Regions from separate parts of the Guptibacillus sedimenti genome, predicted to be linked through region 3. Evidence: riboswitches for the same ligand, from Rfam matches in the RefSeq annotation. Region 3 holds a riboswitch; each other region holds the start of a gene.
The links. A riboswitch is a leader RNA that binds a small molecule or an ion and turns the genes downstream of it on or off. The one in region 3 is predicted to bind cyclic di-GMP.
Positions count from the first base shown of each region.

Region 1: another riboswitch for cyclic di-GMP. It lies ahead of PQ578_RS18315 (amidase); the one in region 3 lies ahead of PQ578_RS16270 (anti-repressor SinI family protein).
Region 2: another riboswitch for cyclic di-GMP. It lies ahead of PQ578_RS01210 (anti-repressor SinI family protein); the one in region 3 lies ahead of PQ578_RS16270 (anti-repressor SinI family protein).
Region 4: another riboswitch for cyclic di-GMP. It lies ahead of PQ578_RS09755 (HD-GYP domain-containing protein); the one in region 3 lies ahead of PQ578_RS16270 (anti-repressor SinI family protein).

Region 1 is NZ_JAQQWV010000005.1:70,681-74,894, forward strand. It holds gene PQ578_RS18295 (PspA/IM30 family protein) at 1-9, opposite strand, end outside; gene PQ578_RS18300 (lmo0954 family membrane protein) at 32-364, opposite strand; gene ytzI (YtzI protein) at 560-733, shown strand; gene PQ578_RS18310 (YwbE family protein) at 711-902, shown strand; gene PQ578_RS18315 (amidase) at 950-1,852, opposite strand; cyclic di-GMP riboswitch class I at 1,891-1,977, opposite strand; gene PQ578_RS18320 (HelD family protein) at 2,109-4,214, opposite strand.
Region 2 is NZ_JAQQWV010000001.1:225,623-229,836, reverse strand. It holds gene PQ578_RS01220 (SDR family oxidoreductase) at 45-812, opposite strand; gene PQ578_RS01215 (hypothetical protein) at 901-1,194, opposite strand; cyclic di-GMP riboswitch class I at 1,421-1,518, shown strand; gene PQ578_RS01210 (anti-repressor SinI family protein) at 1,541-1,660, shown strand; gene PQ578_RS01205 (helix-turn-helix domain-containing protein) at 1,773-2,108, shown strand; gene PQ578_RS01200 (hypothetical protein) at 2,229-2,492, opposite strand; gene PQ578_RS01195 (anti-repressor SinI family protein) at 2,505-2,627, opposite strand; gene PQ578_RS01190 (helix-turn-helix domain-containing protein) at 2,937-3,278, shown strand; gene PQ578_RS01185 (hypothetical protein) at 3,314-3,487, opposite strand; gene fabZ (3-hydroxyacyl-ACP dehydratase FabZ) at 3,719-4,141, opposite strand; gene PQ578_RS01175 (DNA-directed RNA polymerase subunit beta) at 4,160-4,214, opposite strand, start outside.
Region 3 is NZ_JAQQWV010000003.1:373,919-378,132, forward strand. It holds gene PQ578_RS16265 (glycine--tRNA ligase) at 1-1,283, opposite strand, end outside; gene PQ578_RS16270 (anti-repressor SinI family protein) at 1,613-1,765, opposite strand; cyclic di-GMP riboswitch class I at 1,790-1,878, opposite strand; gene PQ578_RS16275 (hypothetical protein) at 2,163-2,393, shown strand; gene PQ578_RS16280 (thioredoxin family protein) at 2,426-2,746, opposite strand; gene egtB (ergothioneine biosynthesis protein EgtB) at 2,906-4,192, opposite strand.
Region 4 is NZ_JAQQWV010000002.1:281,412-285,625, reverse strand. It holds gene PQ578_RS09770 (STM3941 family protein) at 1-197, opposite strand, end outside; gene PQ578_RS09765 (GerAB/ArcD/ProY family transporter) at 376-1,482, shown strand; gene PQ578_RS22415 (M23 family metallopeptidase) at 1,498-1,782, opposite strand; cyclic di-GMP riboswitch class II at 2,092-2,174, shown strand; gene PQ578_RS09755 (HD-GYP domain-containing protein) at 2,186-2,824, shown strand; gene sda (sporulation histidine kinase inhibitor Sda) at 2,882-3,049, shown strand; gene PQ578_RS09745 (aldo/keto reductase) at 3,221-4,063, shown strand; gene PQ578_RS09740 (GNAT family N-acetyltransferase) at 4,192-4,214, shown strand, end outside.

The DNA.
Region 1 (4,214 bases), on a different contig from region 3:
ATTCGCCATATCATTTTCTCTCCTTTTTATTTTAGCTTCGTTTAAGTTCATCCCACTGCTTTTCAAAATTAGTGAATGGATCCTCTGACTCTCCCGGCTCATCCCATTTTTTATAAATAACATAGAGAACATAAACCGCTACCAGGCCTAGGATAGCTGGCATATTTGCCACGGCCGTGCTTAAACCGATAATCCCTATAATTCCCCAGATGACTTTTCCAGTTGTTGAGTCTGATTTAAGAAATTTCTTTGCTGCAACGTATAAGATACCTAGACTTATGATCATTCCTACTAGTGAACCAAGGTTTGCTAGTAAAACAATCGCAGCAATGATCCCTAATAATAGTAAACCTGCTTTCTTCATCAAGGTCGCCTCCTTTCATATCCTTATTCTACCTTTTGCCATAAGCTTTCATAATGAGCTAAAGCTATATCTTTGCATAAGCCCTGAGACCTAGTTAAATCATAGATAGTGTCAAGTATAGGTTAAAGCCTGTTCTATCTTAACTAAACGAATCATGGTAAAGTGAAAGCAGATAGCACGGAAAGGAGTTCGGGAATGGTTATTATTACGACCATTATCGTTGTAATCATTATGACGATTGTCATTGCCGCTGCTTTTGGAATGGCTGTATCAAAGGGGTACAGTGTCAAACATACTGTCGATCCGTTGCCAGATGAGCATCGGAAGACAGAGAAAGAGGGGAAACATGAACGGACAGAACCGAAGTAATATCGCGCCTGGAAAAACCGTTGATATCGTCTTGAAACAAGACCAGCGTTCAGGGAAAACAACGCGAGGGATTGTAAAAGATATTTTAACAAAATCTCCAACTCATCCACACGGCATTAAAGTACGTCTTGAAGATGGACAGGTTGGTCGAGTCAAAACCATCTTGTGATAATCGTAAAAAACCCCCCGGAATAAAGTCCGGGGGGTTTCGCATTTCTATGGTTTTAACGCCATCCAACTATCAAGATAATGTATGGAAAAACCATCTAAAGCCGTTGAATTCTCGTAAGCTGTTTTTACTTTGAGAAGCTCATCATTCATGATCGCTTCTCCTTCTTCAAAAAATGAGATATACGAAGCTTCTGACGTTTGTCCCGTCTCTACTCCGATGGAGACTTTTTTATGATGCTCTTCAGCAAATGCGATTTCATTACGAACAAGCGCAATAATTCCATTGCCTCCATCTGCACAATCTCGGTAAGCCATTAATGTTATTACATCTGCTGTCTGAATAATCCATTCAGCTAAATTTCCAGATCCATAACGATTTTGATAAGATTGCTCGTCAAACCAGAACGGTGTGTCGACTCCGAACAAGATACTCATGCTCCCCGCTCGTGCTTTTGCATTTAATAACCGATCCTGATAAAAAGCGATTGTGTCTTGATAATTATTCGTCCATCCTGAATGGAGATAAGGCTCAATATCAAGATGAACACCACTAAATTTCTGGTACTCTGCTGCATTCGCTTGATACGCTTCTAGCCAGTTAAATAAGTTACTTTGATACGTAGCTCCTTTAATGGTTGCCCAGTTTGGCGCTCCATCAAGCGCATGAACACGTATCCCTTTAGCTGTCGCTTTTTCAATAAATGAGCGATAGGAAGATTGTGCGATTGAGCGGTTGATTTGTAAGTAGGCGTCACTTACTTGTTTCTCTTCCATAAATTGAAGAACTTCTACTGGTTTTGTTTCAATATCCCTTGTATTCCAAATCCATGTAGCAAGAGCTTGATCCATTTCGCTCGCCTCGGCTTTCCCTTCAGGCAGTGCAACTGACTGTACAACATAGGCCAGTATAAAAAAGAGAATAACGCTAGCAACAGATAAATTCCTCACATGTGTGCTCTCCTTTTTTCTGAACCAAGAGCTCAACCCCTGGCAGTCTGGCAGCCATTCGCATTAATGCGGGCAGGCCCATAACTTTGCGTCCCTACCTTTCAATAGGTTTGCCTTTTTCAGTTTTATCTTCCAACTACTTTTATTATCGGTAGAGAGATCGTGAGAGTTTAGCTAAATTTTATCGTATATTAAATCATACTGTGCATCTAATTCTTCAAGAATGCCGCCTCTTATTTCTTAAACAAACGTTTGATTAACTTGGTAACAGCTTTGAAGGAACCTCTGTATAAAACAATTTGAGCTCGTGCAATGCTCGCGTACAACCCACATATAAAAGTTTTGCATCTTCCACATTGGATCCGTAATTTCCTTTATTCGCATTTGCTATGATAACCCCATCGAATTCTAAACCCTTCGTTAGATAGATCGGTACTATGGAAATGTCGCCTTCATATGAGCGATCTTCTTTTGTAAGAAGATTGACATCTTTCTCGTTAGCAAACTTTTGATACAACTGATCACATTCTTCTTCAGTTCTTCCAACAATGGCAATCGTTTTCATCCCTCGACTTTTCATTTCCTGAGCTGTTTCAAACAAGCGGTCGAATAAACTTTCTTTCTCTATTTTACGAACGGTAACACTCTCTCCACTACGAAATACAGGGACTGCAGGTTGAACAGGTATGTTAGCATGCGCAATAATTTCATTGGCAAATTCAATAATTTCTAATGTAGAGCGATAGCTTTGTTCTAGTTCAATATACAGCTCGTTTTTCTGAAAGATGTCTTTGAATTCCTGCCATTGATGAATCCCTTTATAGGCATGAATACCCTGAGATAGATCGCCTAGGATCGTAAATGATTGCGATCGATTCACTTCCATCAACAAAGCTAATTGAAAAGGAGAAAAGTCCTGTGCCTCATCTATCACGATATGCTGAAAAACATCGTCTTTATGAACACCATTCAACTTAAATTGAATATAGAGGAGAGGAGCAAGGTCAGATGGGGATACGTTCTTCTTTTTTAATAGCTTAGATGTTCCTAATATTATTCCTTCATCTACTAGTTGCGTTCGTTCGGTTTTAGGAACATACTCTGGAGGATTTGCCTGAAACAATGCCTTATAAAAAGAAAGCGCTGTTTGCTTCGGCCATTTTTTAAAATATAGGTTTAGCTGTGTATTCGCAACTTTACGGTACTCTTTTTGTAAATGACTCCCTTCAATTGCCTTAACCTCATCTTTAATCCAGACTTTAAAACGATTCATGATCATATCACGCTTTCGTCCAACAGGATATGCGGAGAGATCTTCTAGCCACTGCTGAATTTTAACTTCAGGCAGCTTACTTCCTTCAAATGGAATGAAGTCTCCTTCTGGTTCCACGGATTGGCTATAATAGAAAAGAGCTTTATCGATCCAATCTTTAAAGAGAGTCGAACCTTTCACTCTCCCCCCAGCTAAGTTCATATCTGGCCGTTCCCTCGCAAACCATTTTTGAAGGTCGTCTTCTGTAGCATCTAATTTCACTTTTTCCTCAATCATGCTTAATGTCCAATCAGTAAAAGTCGATTGTTGAATTCCTCCTACCCCTAACTCAGGAAGAACACCAGAAATATAGTCAAGAAACATTCGGTTCGGTGCAAAAATAATCATTCTTCCTGCTTGTATCGTATCTCGATACTCGTACAACAAGTAAGCTAACCGATGCAAGGCAACAGTTGTTTTCCCGCTTCCTGCTGCACCTTGAATGATTAAGGGCGTCGATCGTTCTGCACGAATAATATCATTTTGTTTTGCTTGTATTGTAGAAACAATGTCGCGAAGGCGATTGTCTTTATTTTCACTGAGGCGATAGAGTAGAAACTCATCTGATCCACTTAAATCATCGCTTCCTTCTACATAAGTGTCCACCACTCGCTGAAGTTCTTTATCTCGAATCACAATGTTTCTTTTTAGTTCGATATTCCCCTCAATCATGCCATCTGGAGACAAATAATAAACATCCTCTTCTGGACCAGTAAAGGCATAGAACATACTTGCAAGAGGCGCTCGCCAATCAATGACTAGAGAATCCTGTGAATCACCATCTGCTACGCCAACCTTCCCAATGTAGTAGGCGCGTGATGCCTTCTCATCTTCTTGAAAATCCATTCTCGCAAAATACGGTTCTTTAGCAGCGATAGCAAGTGATTGACGATTTTCCTCACGAATGCTTTCAAGAGCCTGTTCAGTTACATTATCACCTGAATACCGGGGATACCCTTCCAATGTTTTTTGTTGTTTTGTAATCTCGGCAGCAATTTGATCGAGTTGCTGCTTCTCTTTTCGATAGGCACTTTGATTCTTATGATCCAA
Region 2 (4,214 bases), on a different contig from region 3:
TCTAACGTCAATAAGAAAACCTGACTCACGGCCAGGTTTTTAGTTTATAACAGCGATTCTGCTCCATCAACAAACATCGCTGTGCCTGTAACATGACTGGATGCTTCAGAAGCTAAAAAGTAAACCACATCCGCTACTTGTTCTGGAGAGCCTGGCTTTTGCTCAAGAGGATGACTTCCTTCAGGATATTCGACCGGGATTTCGATGTCTTCCACACTTTCTTTTTTATCGGTATTCTGATCAATGTTTGTTTCAATCGCACCAGGACAAATCGCGTTAACGCGAATGCGATACTGAGCCAGTTCAAGCGCAGCCATTTTCATAAAAGCCACTTGTCCTGCTTTGGACGTACTGTAGGCCGACATGCCAAAGTTTGAAAAAGTGCGATTGCCATTAATGGAGCTTGTAATAATTATGCTACCTCCGTTTTCTTTCATATAAGGAATCGTGTGCTTGACCATTAAAAACGTACTTCGCAAGTTTGTTTCAATCGTTTGATCCCACTCCTCTACCTTCATTTCTTCAATTGGATTGAGCGTTCCGTTAATCCCGGCATTATTAAAAAGAATATCAACGCGTCCCCATTCGCTCACAACTTGCTTTAATCCGTATGTAACCCGTTCTTCGTCGGAAACGTCCACATCAAGTACGAATGCTTCACCTCCGTCATTAATAATTTCTTCCTTCACTTGTTCTGCCCGACTTTCTTTTAAATCAAATAAACAAACGCGAATCCCTTCTTTCGCCATTCGCTTAGCTGTCGCTTCTCCAATGCCAGAACCTCCACCTGTAATCACTGCCACCTTGTTCATGTTCATAACCTCCTTTTTTCTGCCTATTCCCGCTGCTACATTTTTTTAGACCGTTTTTTGAAAATAAAAAGAGACCTGCATAGGCCTCTTATTGCTGATCTTCCGTTTCATCATTCGGCTGTTTCTCGGCGTCGTCCATATCGCCTTCCTCCATATTGCCATCTTCATCTTGATCGCCTTCTTGTTTCCCATTCTGATTCATCGTGTCGTCATCTTCTTCATCAATTGTTCCATCGTCTTCATTCACATTCTCTTCATCCTCAGGCGTATTCTCCTGCATTTCTGGATCTTCAACAGGACCTTCTTCTTCATTTGCATTGGAGCATGCTGCTATGTTCAATGCAAGTAAACAAGTAACTAATGATAACACCCACTTTTTCAAAATAACTCCTCCTTGTAGCCGTAATAGTGGTATTTTTGCCATCTCTTTGAAAAATATGTATCCATGAAACCACCGGCTGCAGATGAGGATAAATTAAGCTGCTTTTTTACAAAAATAGTCATAAATAATTGTTATTTTTTACAATTTTCTACACCTTTCGTAGGTTAAATGTCCTATGATGAAAGTAGTTATTTTCGTTAGCATTCGTTAATCGTACAACGTATCCTCCAGAAAAGGGCAACTATTTTTGAAAAAAAGTAGACGCAAAGTAAACAGATCTAAGGAAGTTGTTATTGGAGCTTCTATGATGGCTGAACTACCTGGAATGAGTTGAAGGAGGAGTTACATGGGCGTACATACGGAGGAAAAACTTGATGAAGAATGGGTTGCACTAATCATTGAAGCGAAAGAACTTGGCATGGATATTAACGAAATTAAATCATTTCTTCATCAAAATGGAAAGTAACTCTAACGAAAGCGGCATCGCATTATGCCGCTTTCGTTCTATTTACGGAACAAAAACATACTGGTATAATTAATAATAGAAAGAATTTTGTCGAAGCATCGGAGGGATGAACGTGATCGGGGAAGAAGTTAAAAAGTATCGTTTACGCAAAGGATTATCACTTTCAGAATTAGCAGAACGCGCCAACGTCGCGAAATCGTATTTAAGTTCCATTGAACGAAATATACAATCAAATCCCTCTATTCAATTTCTAGATAAAATTTCAAATGTACTGGATGTTTCAGTCGAAGTACTTCTTCAAGGGGATGATCCCATTCATCAAAGTGAATTAGACGCTGAATGGAAGAAGTTAGTGAAAGAAGCGATGGAATCAGGTGTTAGTAAAGATCAATTCAAGGAATTTCTTGAATTTAATAAATGGCGCGCAAAGCAGGGGCCTCATCAATAAAGTGTCATGCAAGAGCCGACACCTTTTGGTAGGCTCTTATTTCATTTACAAATAAGGTCACGCTAGTACAAATCTAGAGAGTAAACCGGGGAAGCTTGATTAAATCTTATGGTCCTTTTCTTACTCATTATGAGGCGAAATGGTTTGGTTTTTAATAATTTCACTTAGTTCCTCATACATCTTTTGTTCATCCTCGATCAGTCCCTTGATGTCCTGATCTTTATTTTCGAGACTGTGAATTTTCTCTAGAATAAAAGGCAGATCACAGTTGCCTTTATATTCATCGTTAATGTAGAGCTTGGCGATTTGTTCATCAACCGCTATCACTTTGATTCTTTTCCCTAGTATATAGGATACAAACGTCCCCTCACCTAATTTAATCACCATCATTCCTCCTTACTTTTTTGAGGAATTGATTAAAAACCGCTTCACTTCCTCCTTAGACAAACCTATATTTCTTGCGATTGACATAAGGGTCACCCAATCCTGATCCAATTTTTCGTCAGTATACGTTCTCATTCCCCATCCCCCTTATCAAATTCAGCAATTACCGACACTAATAAAGAACGTTTTGTTCTTTATTTAGAATGTACATCTAATATAGTCTTATTTTGGAAGATTAAAAAGAGTGAAAATTCATTATATTAAGCTGTATTTTTGGATAAACTTGCTATTTTCTAACAAATCCTCTACTATTCTTAATTTTTCACAATTTTATCTTTCATTCTCTCTTTCATTTATAAAATCTATGACTATTGTTCTGTTTACAGAACAATGCGTTCTTGATAAAATTAACTCATTAAATAATGATAAAGTCGAGGTAAAGGGATGATCGGTGAAAAAATTAAACTTTATCGGAATCGAATGGGATTGTCTTTGACAGAATTAGCAAAGCGGGCAGGGGTAGCAAAGTCCTATCTAAGTTCCATCGAGCGAAATCAACAGGCAAATCCTTCTATTCAATTTCTTGAAAAAATCGCAGCGGAACTTAAAGTGCCGATTGAGGTATTCATTCTTGAAGAAGATTATGAGGAACCTGTACTTGATACAGAATGGAAAGAATTGATTGAAGAGGCCATGCGCTCTGGCATTACAAAAGAAGACTTTGCGGATTATTTAGAGTTTAAAAAGTGGCAATTGCATCACGGAAAAAGCGAGCCGGAAAAATAGAAACTCCTGTCCAGGATGGACAGGAGAGAAAGTTCTTATTCAGCAGAGTTCTCGGAGTTTTCGTTAGCTGCGGGCTCTTCGGTGTTACTTCCATTGTTCATAGAGTTGTTGCCGTTTTCTGAATCATTTTCACCGCTGTTACACGCTGTGATTAACATAACAGCTACTAACGAAGTTGCAATTTTGAGCATGAATTTCTTGTTATTCATTTCCAAAATTCCTCCCTGAACTCGATAAGTTTTTACCGCTATTTAACGGTTGAGTAAATCATATCAGGTCCAAAAGGGAAAATGTTGAAATTTACATAGTCTCTATGATGGTTTTACAATACGGATAAGTGCTTAACATGCCAACAATAATTCCGTTCCGGGTCTAAAAATGAATCCTCCCTTCTTGTGTCAAAATACTGACACAAGAAGGGAGGATTCGCTCTTTTATACTTACTTAAGGGCAAACATAATTTCAGCTTCAGCAGCAACTTCACCATCAACAGTGGCTGTTGCTTTTCCTTTACCAATCGGTCCTTTAATGCGGATGATTTCCACTTCAAGACGAAGCTGATCACCTGGTTTCACTTGTCTTTTAAATCGGCATTTATCAATGCCTGTAAAGAAAGCAAGCTTCCCCTGGTTTTCTTCTTTCTTAAGCATCGCCACTGCCCCTACTTGAGCAAGTGCTTCTACAATCAAAACTCCTGGCATAACCGGGTAGTCCGGAAAATGGCCATTAAAGAATTCTTCATTTGCTGTCACGTTCTTAATACCGACCGCACGTACTTCTTCTTCTACTTCAAGAATTCGATCAACAAGAAGGAAAGGGTAGCGATGCGGGATAATCTTTTTTATTTCCTGACTATCTAACATATCTTATTCTCCTATCTGTTACTCTTCTTTTTTAACAATATCACTTATCTTCACCCAGGTGCTCTTTTTAAAC
Region 3 (4,214 bases):
TCTACAGAATCAAAATCAAACGTAATCGCGTATGGTGTACCAATTTCATCATGGCGACGGTAACGTTTACCAATTGAACCAGCTTCGTCATAATCAACCATAAAGTATTTAGATAGCTCAGCATGAACGGCACGCGCTTCTTCAGAAAGTTTTTTAGAAAGTGGGAAGACGGCTGCTTTAAATGGCGCAATCGCCGGATGGAAGTGCATCACACTTCTTGAAGTGCCATCTTCAAGCTCTTGTTCTTCATATGCTTCAATCAAAAAGGCAAGCGTCACACGATCTGCACCGAGTGAAGGCTCGATACAATATGGTACATACTTTTCACCCGTTTGCTGATCATGATAAGTAAAATCTTCATTTGAGTGTTCCATATGCTGCTTCAGATCGTAATCTGTTCTTGAAGCAACACCCCATAGCTCACCCCAGCCAAACGGGAATTTATACTCAATATCAGTTGTTGCATTACTATAATGTGAAAGCTCATCTTCCGCATGCTCACGTAATCGAATGCTATCCTCACTTACCCCAAGATTCAGCAACCAGTTTTTGCAATACTCTTTCCAATAGTCATGCCATTCTAGTTCATCACCAGGTTTACAGAAAAATTCAAGCTCCATTTGTTCAAATTCGCGAGTCCGGAACGTAAAGTTACCAGGTGTGATTTCGTTTCGGAAGCTCTTTCCTATTTGCGCAATACCAAAAGGTACTTTTTTACGCATCGAACGTTGTACATTTTTAAAGTTAACAAAAATCCCCTGCGCCGTTTCCGGTCGAAGGTAAATTTCATTTGTGCTTGATTTCGTTACACCCTGATGTGTTTTAAACATTAAATCAAACTGTCGTATTTCTGTAAAGTCTTCACTACCACATTCGGGACATGTAATGTTGTTGTTTTTAATAAGTCGTTCCATTTCTTCAAATGAAAGGCCGTCAGCAATCATTTCATCTTCTTCTGTTGATAGAGCGTCTTCAATTAACTTGTCAGCACGGTGTCTTGTTTTACAACTTTTGCAATCAATTAAAGGATCATTAAAGTTACCTAGGTGACCAGAAGCTTCCCAAGTTTTTGGGTTCATCAATATGGCAGCATCTAGGCCACTATTGTATGGCGATTCTTGAACAAATTTCTTCCACCATGCTCCTTTAATATTGTTTTTTAATTCTACGCCAAGCGGACCATAGTCCCACGTATTTGCGAGTCCTCCGTAAATATCAGACCCTGGAAAAATAAATCCTCTGTGCTTTGATACAGATACGATCTGTTCCATAGAAATTGTCATGTTATTCTCTCCTTTTTTCAATCAATATAAAAAGCTCTCGCTCCATGGACAATAAATGTCCAGGGACGAGAGCTTATGCACCCGCGGTTCCACCCTAGTTGATGCATATCATGCATCCACTTTCAGAACGTAAACTCCAGACCGCCGTTTCATCAGACCTTATTCGGGCTCGCACCATCCCCGAATCGCTTCAATGAGGTTTATCTGATTACTATTTGTCCTTCATAGTTAGTATGGTTATGTATGAGATTGATATGACATATGATACAAAAAATGTTCACCTAAAGTCAAGGATTAAGCCAGAAAAAAACGACCTTACTGGTCGCTCATCATTTATGTACATTCGTGGATGTTGGTTTTTTATCTTGTCTTAGAAATGACCTTACCTCTTCCTTTTGTAACCCAAGCTCCCGGGCAGCCCTCATTAGAATAACCCATTCTTGATCAAGTACTTTCTTAGGCTTAATCTCTGCCATGGTCATTCTTTTCTCCTCCTTATCGGGTTTCCAGGAGGACCAGCCGTCATCGTTGGTGACCCAACATTAGACCTGTGTCTTTGCGTCCCATTCTTTAGAATGGTTTGCCCTTATCTGGAGAATTAAGAAATGACATGCACCGACTATTTTCCTAGAAAACCTACATATTTTTAAAGAATTTACAAATTTACAATAGAAGTTTGCCGGTATATGTTACTAATATACCAGCTACGTAGAAAAAATTCAAAATATTTTTAAAATAATGTCGTAATCATATCATTCAACATGCATGAATCATATGATACTCCTATCAACAAATTGAATCTCTCCATCTAAATCGAGTAGCTTCTCATTTTTGCAGGTGATTGAAAAATAACTAAAAATACCCTAAAGGAAGAGTTTCATGAGACGACATCAAATCGGGACTGCTTGGAGTGGAAAACATGTTGTACTTCTCCACTGTTCACCATTCTCCAATCAAACAACTGCACTCTACAAAAGTCTTTACGCACCAACTGAGCCCCTCCATCCTTCATGTACCGAAACGCTATCGATTTATCTTAGCATCGGCTACTCAATTGCTTTCGTTCATTCACTTAACGATGGCTCAGTTGAATATGTACTTACAAAATAAGAGAAGGTTGCATATGCAACCTTCTCTTATTATTAAAACTGACTTAGATATTCTTTCACTTGATCGGGATTTTTTGTATTTGCACTATGCAAGTGACCAATTTTCTTCCCATCTTTATAAACGAGTAAGCTAGGAATACCCATTACATTATTTTCTTCTGTAATTTCAGGAAACTGTTCAATGTCAATTTGAGCCCAGGACTTATCTTGATTAACATTAATGATGTCATCAATAAAAAAATCAAGACGTTTGCAATCAGGACACCAGTTTGCTTCGTATTTTAGTATGGATACCTCTTTATCGTTAATGAAAGACTGATAAGAATCAGCCGTTTCTATTTTTTTCACATCCATCGCTCCTTCTATCTTTATCTTCAGTGACAATTATATCGAAATAATCTTCTAATGTCTGTAAGGAAGATTACGATATTTCAGCATTAAGAACTTAAAGCTTCAAGAGGTCGAATCCTATCATATCTAGAAACTCAGTAAATCAGGCTAAAATCCCCCCTGTTATTCCACGTCATCTGCAAGACGAATGCCTGTAAATTGCCAGCGTTTTTCAGGACCAAAGAAATTACGATATGTCGGACGGATATGTGTTTGCGAAGTAACGCATGATCCTCCTCGTAAAATCATTTGGCTACTCATGAATTTGGCATTATATTCACCTAATGCACCCTCAAGAGGTTTATTACCTGGATATGGCATATAAGGACTTTTCGTCCATTCCCATACATCTCCATAAGCTTTTTTAATGTTACCTTCTTCTTCTTTCACTGATGCAACCGGATGATAGTGACCATCCTCTACAAAATTACCAGCGATCGGCTGATCCCTTACTGCAACTTCCCATTCTGATTCTGAAGGTAGGCGCTTTCCTACAAAACTTGCATAGGCTTCGGCTTCGTAATAGCTAACGTGGGTAACGGGCTCTTCTTTATTAATCGGCACTAGTCCATGAAGTGTAAACACATACCACTCACCATCTTTTTCGATCCAATGCAATGGCGCTTTCCAATTTTCATTCTTCACAGTTGCCCAACCATCAGACAGCCAGTAGGCAGCCTGGTCATAGCCTCCAGCATTTATAAATTCCATGTATTCTCCGTTCGTCACAGTTCTTGTCGCTAACTTAAATGGTTCAAGCCATACCTTATGTACTGGTCGTTCATTGTCAAAAGAAAAGCCGTCATCTTCATCCATACCCGTTTCAATAAGTCCACCCTCGAATGACACCCATTCTAACGGTGTCGCTTTTGCTGTAGGTTCGTCATCAAGTGGACGGTATACAGGGTACAACGGATTAACGGAGAAATTATATTTAATATCTGTCATTAAAAGTTCTTGGTGTTGCTGTTCATGATTTAGTCCAATTTCAACGAGATCTGCAACTTGATGAAGATGTCCTTCATCGAGTTGTTGAATTAAGTTCACTATTTCTTCATTGATATCCGAACGATAGCTTCTTACTTTATCTATACTTGGTCTACTTAATAATCCCCTTGAATGACGCGGAAAGTAACTTCCAACACTTTCATAGTACGAGTTAAATAAATAGTCAAATTCTTTATGAAAAGACTCATAATTTTCTTTATACTGTTTTAAAATAAACGTTTCAAAAAACCAAGTCGTGTGGGCCATATGCCATTTGGGAGGACTTACATCGGGAATTGATTGGATAGTGAAATCCTCCGTCTCAAGCGGTTCCACTAATGTATTTGTCATTGCGCGTGTAGCCTCAAAGGAATGAAGCAATTGTTCTCGTAATTCGCTTAACTGAATCGAATGTTGTACCATATGTTCCTCCCTAGTAATTTCT
Region 4 (4,214 bases), on a different contig from region 3:
ACTTTTTTAGCATACATTGTGAGAATAAACAGGAAAAAACCACCACAAAGTAGCATAATGAGAGCGATTAAAATGCTACCTTCTTGAAATAAAGTATATGAAAAATACCCACCCGCCCCTACGAACAACAAGCACCCGACCATTAATAAGATTAATTTTCTTTTTGATTCGTAGAACTTCATCACCGTTTCTTCCACTCCTCTTCCCCTTTTACAAGTTAAAATTCCCTATTTAATTCCCTGGTTCCACCAATTTAAATCCATTATTTTCAATATCGTATAATCTTTCCAAATCAGCGTGGGAAAAGCCTTTTCTTCTCATTGCATTTTTTTAACTATGCTGGAGATAGTAGTAATAACCGCGGGACGATCGGAGATGGCAGTGGAGATGAAAACGAGTAAGCAAATTAATTCAGTTCAATTTCTCTTTATCATTTTCCAGACCCAGGTGGGTGTAGGTATTCTTTCCTTACCCCAGACACTCTACTCCACAGCTGGAAAAGATGGATGGATCGCAATTATACTTGCTAGTATAGGGTTTCAAGCCGTTATTTTCATTCTGTACTTTTTAAGTAAACGATTTCCTACCTTATCGCTCTATGAGTATGCACCAAAAATCATGGGACGATTGATCGGCACAATGATTTCGATCGGTTACATTTTATTTGCGGGATTAACGGCAATCCTCGTGCTCCAACTATTTCAAATAAGTATTAACACTTGGATTCTGCCTCGAACTCCTTCAATCGTAATCCTTTCTCTCCTATCAATCTCAGGTGCCTATCTTGTCCTAGGAAGAGTAAAAGTGCTCGGTCGATTCAATCAATTCGTTACGATCTTAGTTATCCCTCTCATTATTATGATTCTAGTCGCCTTAAGGCAATCCGATATACGATACATCCTACCCATTGGGGAGCACGGATTACGTCCGATTCTAAAAGCCACACCTGAAGGATTCTTTTCCATGATTGGTTTTGAGATGGCTTTATTTGTTTTTCCTTATTTACAAAACAAAGGAAAAGAAGCGCTCGTTAGTTTAACGCTCTCCAACGTAGCGGTGACGTGCTTTTACTGCCTAATTACGATTGCCACATACGTGTATTTTAGCCCAAGGCAGTTTGAAACGATTCAAGATCCAACCGTTTATATGTTAAAAGGAATCTCTTTTCTTATCATTGATCGGATTGATCTGCTATTTCTATCGATTTGGACCGTATCCGTCTTAACCTCGTTTGGATCGTATTTGTACATTTCTTCTGAGGGGATCAAGACGCTTACGAAACGTAAGAGAGCAACGTGGCCAATTATCATAACAACCTTTCTCATACTGACAATTTCACTTGTTCCTCATGACATGTTCACCATTGAAACCCTATCAAACTTTCATGCCACTGCAAGTTATTTTTTTGTATTTGGACTTCCACTACTTTTGTTAATCATTAGCACAATAAGAAAAACAGAGCTTAAGGATAAACCTCAGTAAGCTCTGTTTCACGATCTAATTACAGTTATAAGCTTTTAATCTTTGCCCAACGTAGATTTGATTCGGGTTTGAAATATTGTTCAGTGAAGCAAGGTAGTTCGTTGTTAAACCATATTTAGAGGCAATCTCTGATAGAGTGTCACCATACTTCACCGTATAATAAACCGGTCCAAAACATCCAGCTGGTGCATTGACTACAGGCCCTTTAGCTTCAACTGTAGGGGTACCTACCTGTGCTGCTCCAGCTAACAATCCAACTGAGACAAATGAAATGGTTGCGAATTTTGCAAGTTTCTTCATGTTACTCCTCCTCGATATGTATTTTTCTCATCTGATTTTCACCAAATGAGTGCACTAACATCATATCTTTAAAATGGATAATTTTGTATTGGGAAATAAAGTATATTTAATTAAAGAAATGCTTCTGTTTTATTTCTTTGTTGCCCAATAGGATTAAAGGTCGCTATAAAGAAGACCTGATTTTCTAGGTAACCAGCTGCTTTAACCTTTTGTATAAAATCGTGCATAAAACTATTAACAAACCCGCCTTTTTATGGTATTGATTAGATAAGAAATTAGAGTTCCGTAAATTTCAGAGGAACACAACACTAACAAAGAGAATGCGATGAACTATCATTTTAGCCTGGGCACTTGAATGATAGGGAGCAAGTAGTGCAACCGGCTCCTCAAAAGGAGAATGAACATGAAAAAGTGTACATTGCACGGGCACGCTCATTTATTTTCTTATCAATCACTGCAATTGATGGAACTTCTCCGTCGTCACGACCCTCCTTCCTTCCATCACTCCGTTCAATCCACAAGTTATTATATTGATTTTTGTTTGCACTACAATCTTCACTCCCTATTGAAACCGATCATCCTTCAGTCCGTTCTTTTACATGACATAGGAATGCTACTTGTTTCAAAAGAGATTCTTCAACAGAATGGACCACTCACTCTTTCTGAGAAAAGCGAGCTGGAACAACACCCAGAACTTGGCATAGAGATTTTAAGTGACTATCCAGAAATTGATTTCGAGCCTTCCTTGATCTTACATCATCACGAAAATAGTGACGGAACAGGATATCCTGATCATATGTTGAAGGAACAGCTGCCGTTTGCCGTAAATCTCCTTCGTGTGATTGATAGCTATTCCGCTATGACAATGGACCGACCTTATCGTCCAAAGCGATCAGATCAGGCCGCCATCTATGAACTTAAGAAAGATCGAAATCTGTATGATGCTCGATGCACTTTCTTGTTTGTTGCCTATATGGAAAAGCGATTAAAAGGGAAAAAGATTCTGCTTCATTATTTTGATTATGTACCCCATCAAAAATGAAAAGCAGCATATCCTTTATCGTTTCAGCTACAACAACAAATTAGGGAGGTCATCAGAATGATGTTTCTCACAAATCAGGAGTTGTTCATTGCCTATTGTGATGCGTATAAGCTTCAACTTGATCAAGCGTTTATCGAAATGTTAACTTCTGAAATTTATCGCAGGGGGCTAACTCCTCCTGATCCCCATATAGATTGTTATGAAAAAGCGAGAATGATTCGATAGGTCGCCGTAACTTAAAAGAGCTTACTCTCTTTTCGTAAGCTCTTTTATGGTGTGATAAAACCATTCCCAATTATTTTATTTGAAAATGAATTGATCACGCTTACATAAGTTTACATTTTCTAGAACGAGGTACTAGTTTAAAGAACGTACTCCAGAAAGGAATGAGTTTGGATGAAGAAATCAATTCCAGAAATCACGTTGAATGATGGCCTTACTTTACCTGCGATTGGATTTGGAACTTACAAATTAAACGGAAATCATGGTGCAACAGGCATCACAAGTGCGATTGATGTTGGCTACCGCCTCATTGATACCGCGTATAATTATGAGAATGAAGGAACGGTTGGCGAAGCCATTCGTCGCAGTACAGTTCCAAGAAACGAATTACGCATCACATCGAAACTACCAGGTCGATATCAGGAATATGAAAAAGCGGTAACGGCTATTCAAGAATCACTGTATCGTGCGAATTTAGATTACTACGATTTGTACCTCATCCACTGGCCAAATCCGAAACAAGGTCATTTTGTGGAAGCATGGCAAGCTTTAATAGATGCAAAAAAATGGGGCTTGATCCGCTCCATTGGCGTATGTAATTTCCTCCCTGAACACTTAGAACAATTGGAAAAGGAAACAGGCGTTAAGCCAAGCATCAATCAAATCGAATTGCATCCGTTCTTTAACCAAGAAGAACAAAGAAGATGGCACGAACAAAACAACATTAAAACGGAATCCTGGAGCCCACTTGCTCGGGTGAATGACATTTTAGAAAATGAAACGATCACAAAAATCGCAGAACAGCACCACAAGTCCGTGTCCCAAATCATTTTACGCTGGCACTACCAATTAGGTTCCATTCCAATCCCTAAATCTTCGTCTCCAGAACGCCAGCGTGAAAACCTCTCCATTTTCGATTTCGAATTAGATGAAACTGAAATGGCCATGATGGCTGAATTAACGCGTCCAAATGGTCGCATCAATGATCAAGATCCGGCTACTTACGAAGAATTTTAAAGAAATAGGAAGAGGATAGCCACTCGGCTATCCTCTTTGTTAGATAACAAACCTTGTTTCATCCTTCACAAAAAGACATGCGAATTCATTTCAATATGCTATATTTAGTGCAAAAGGAGTGAAGATTAATGGACACGATAAGGGTTTTACA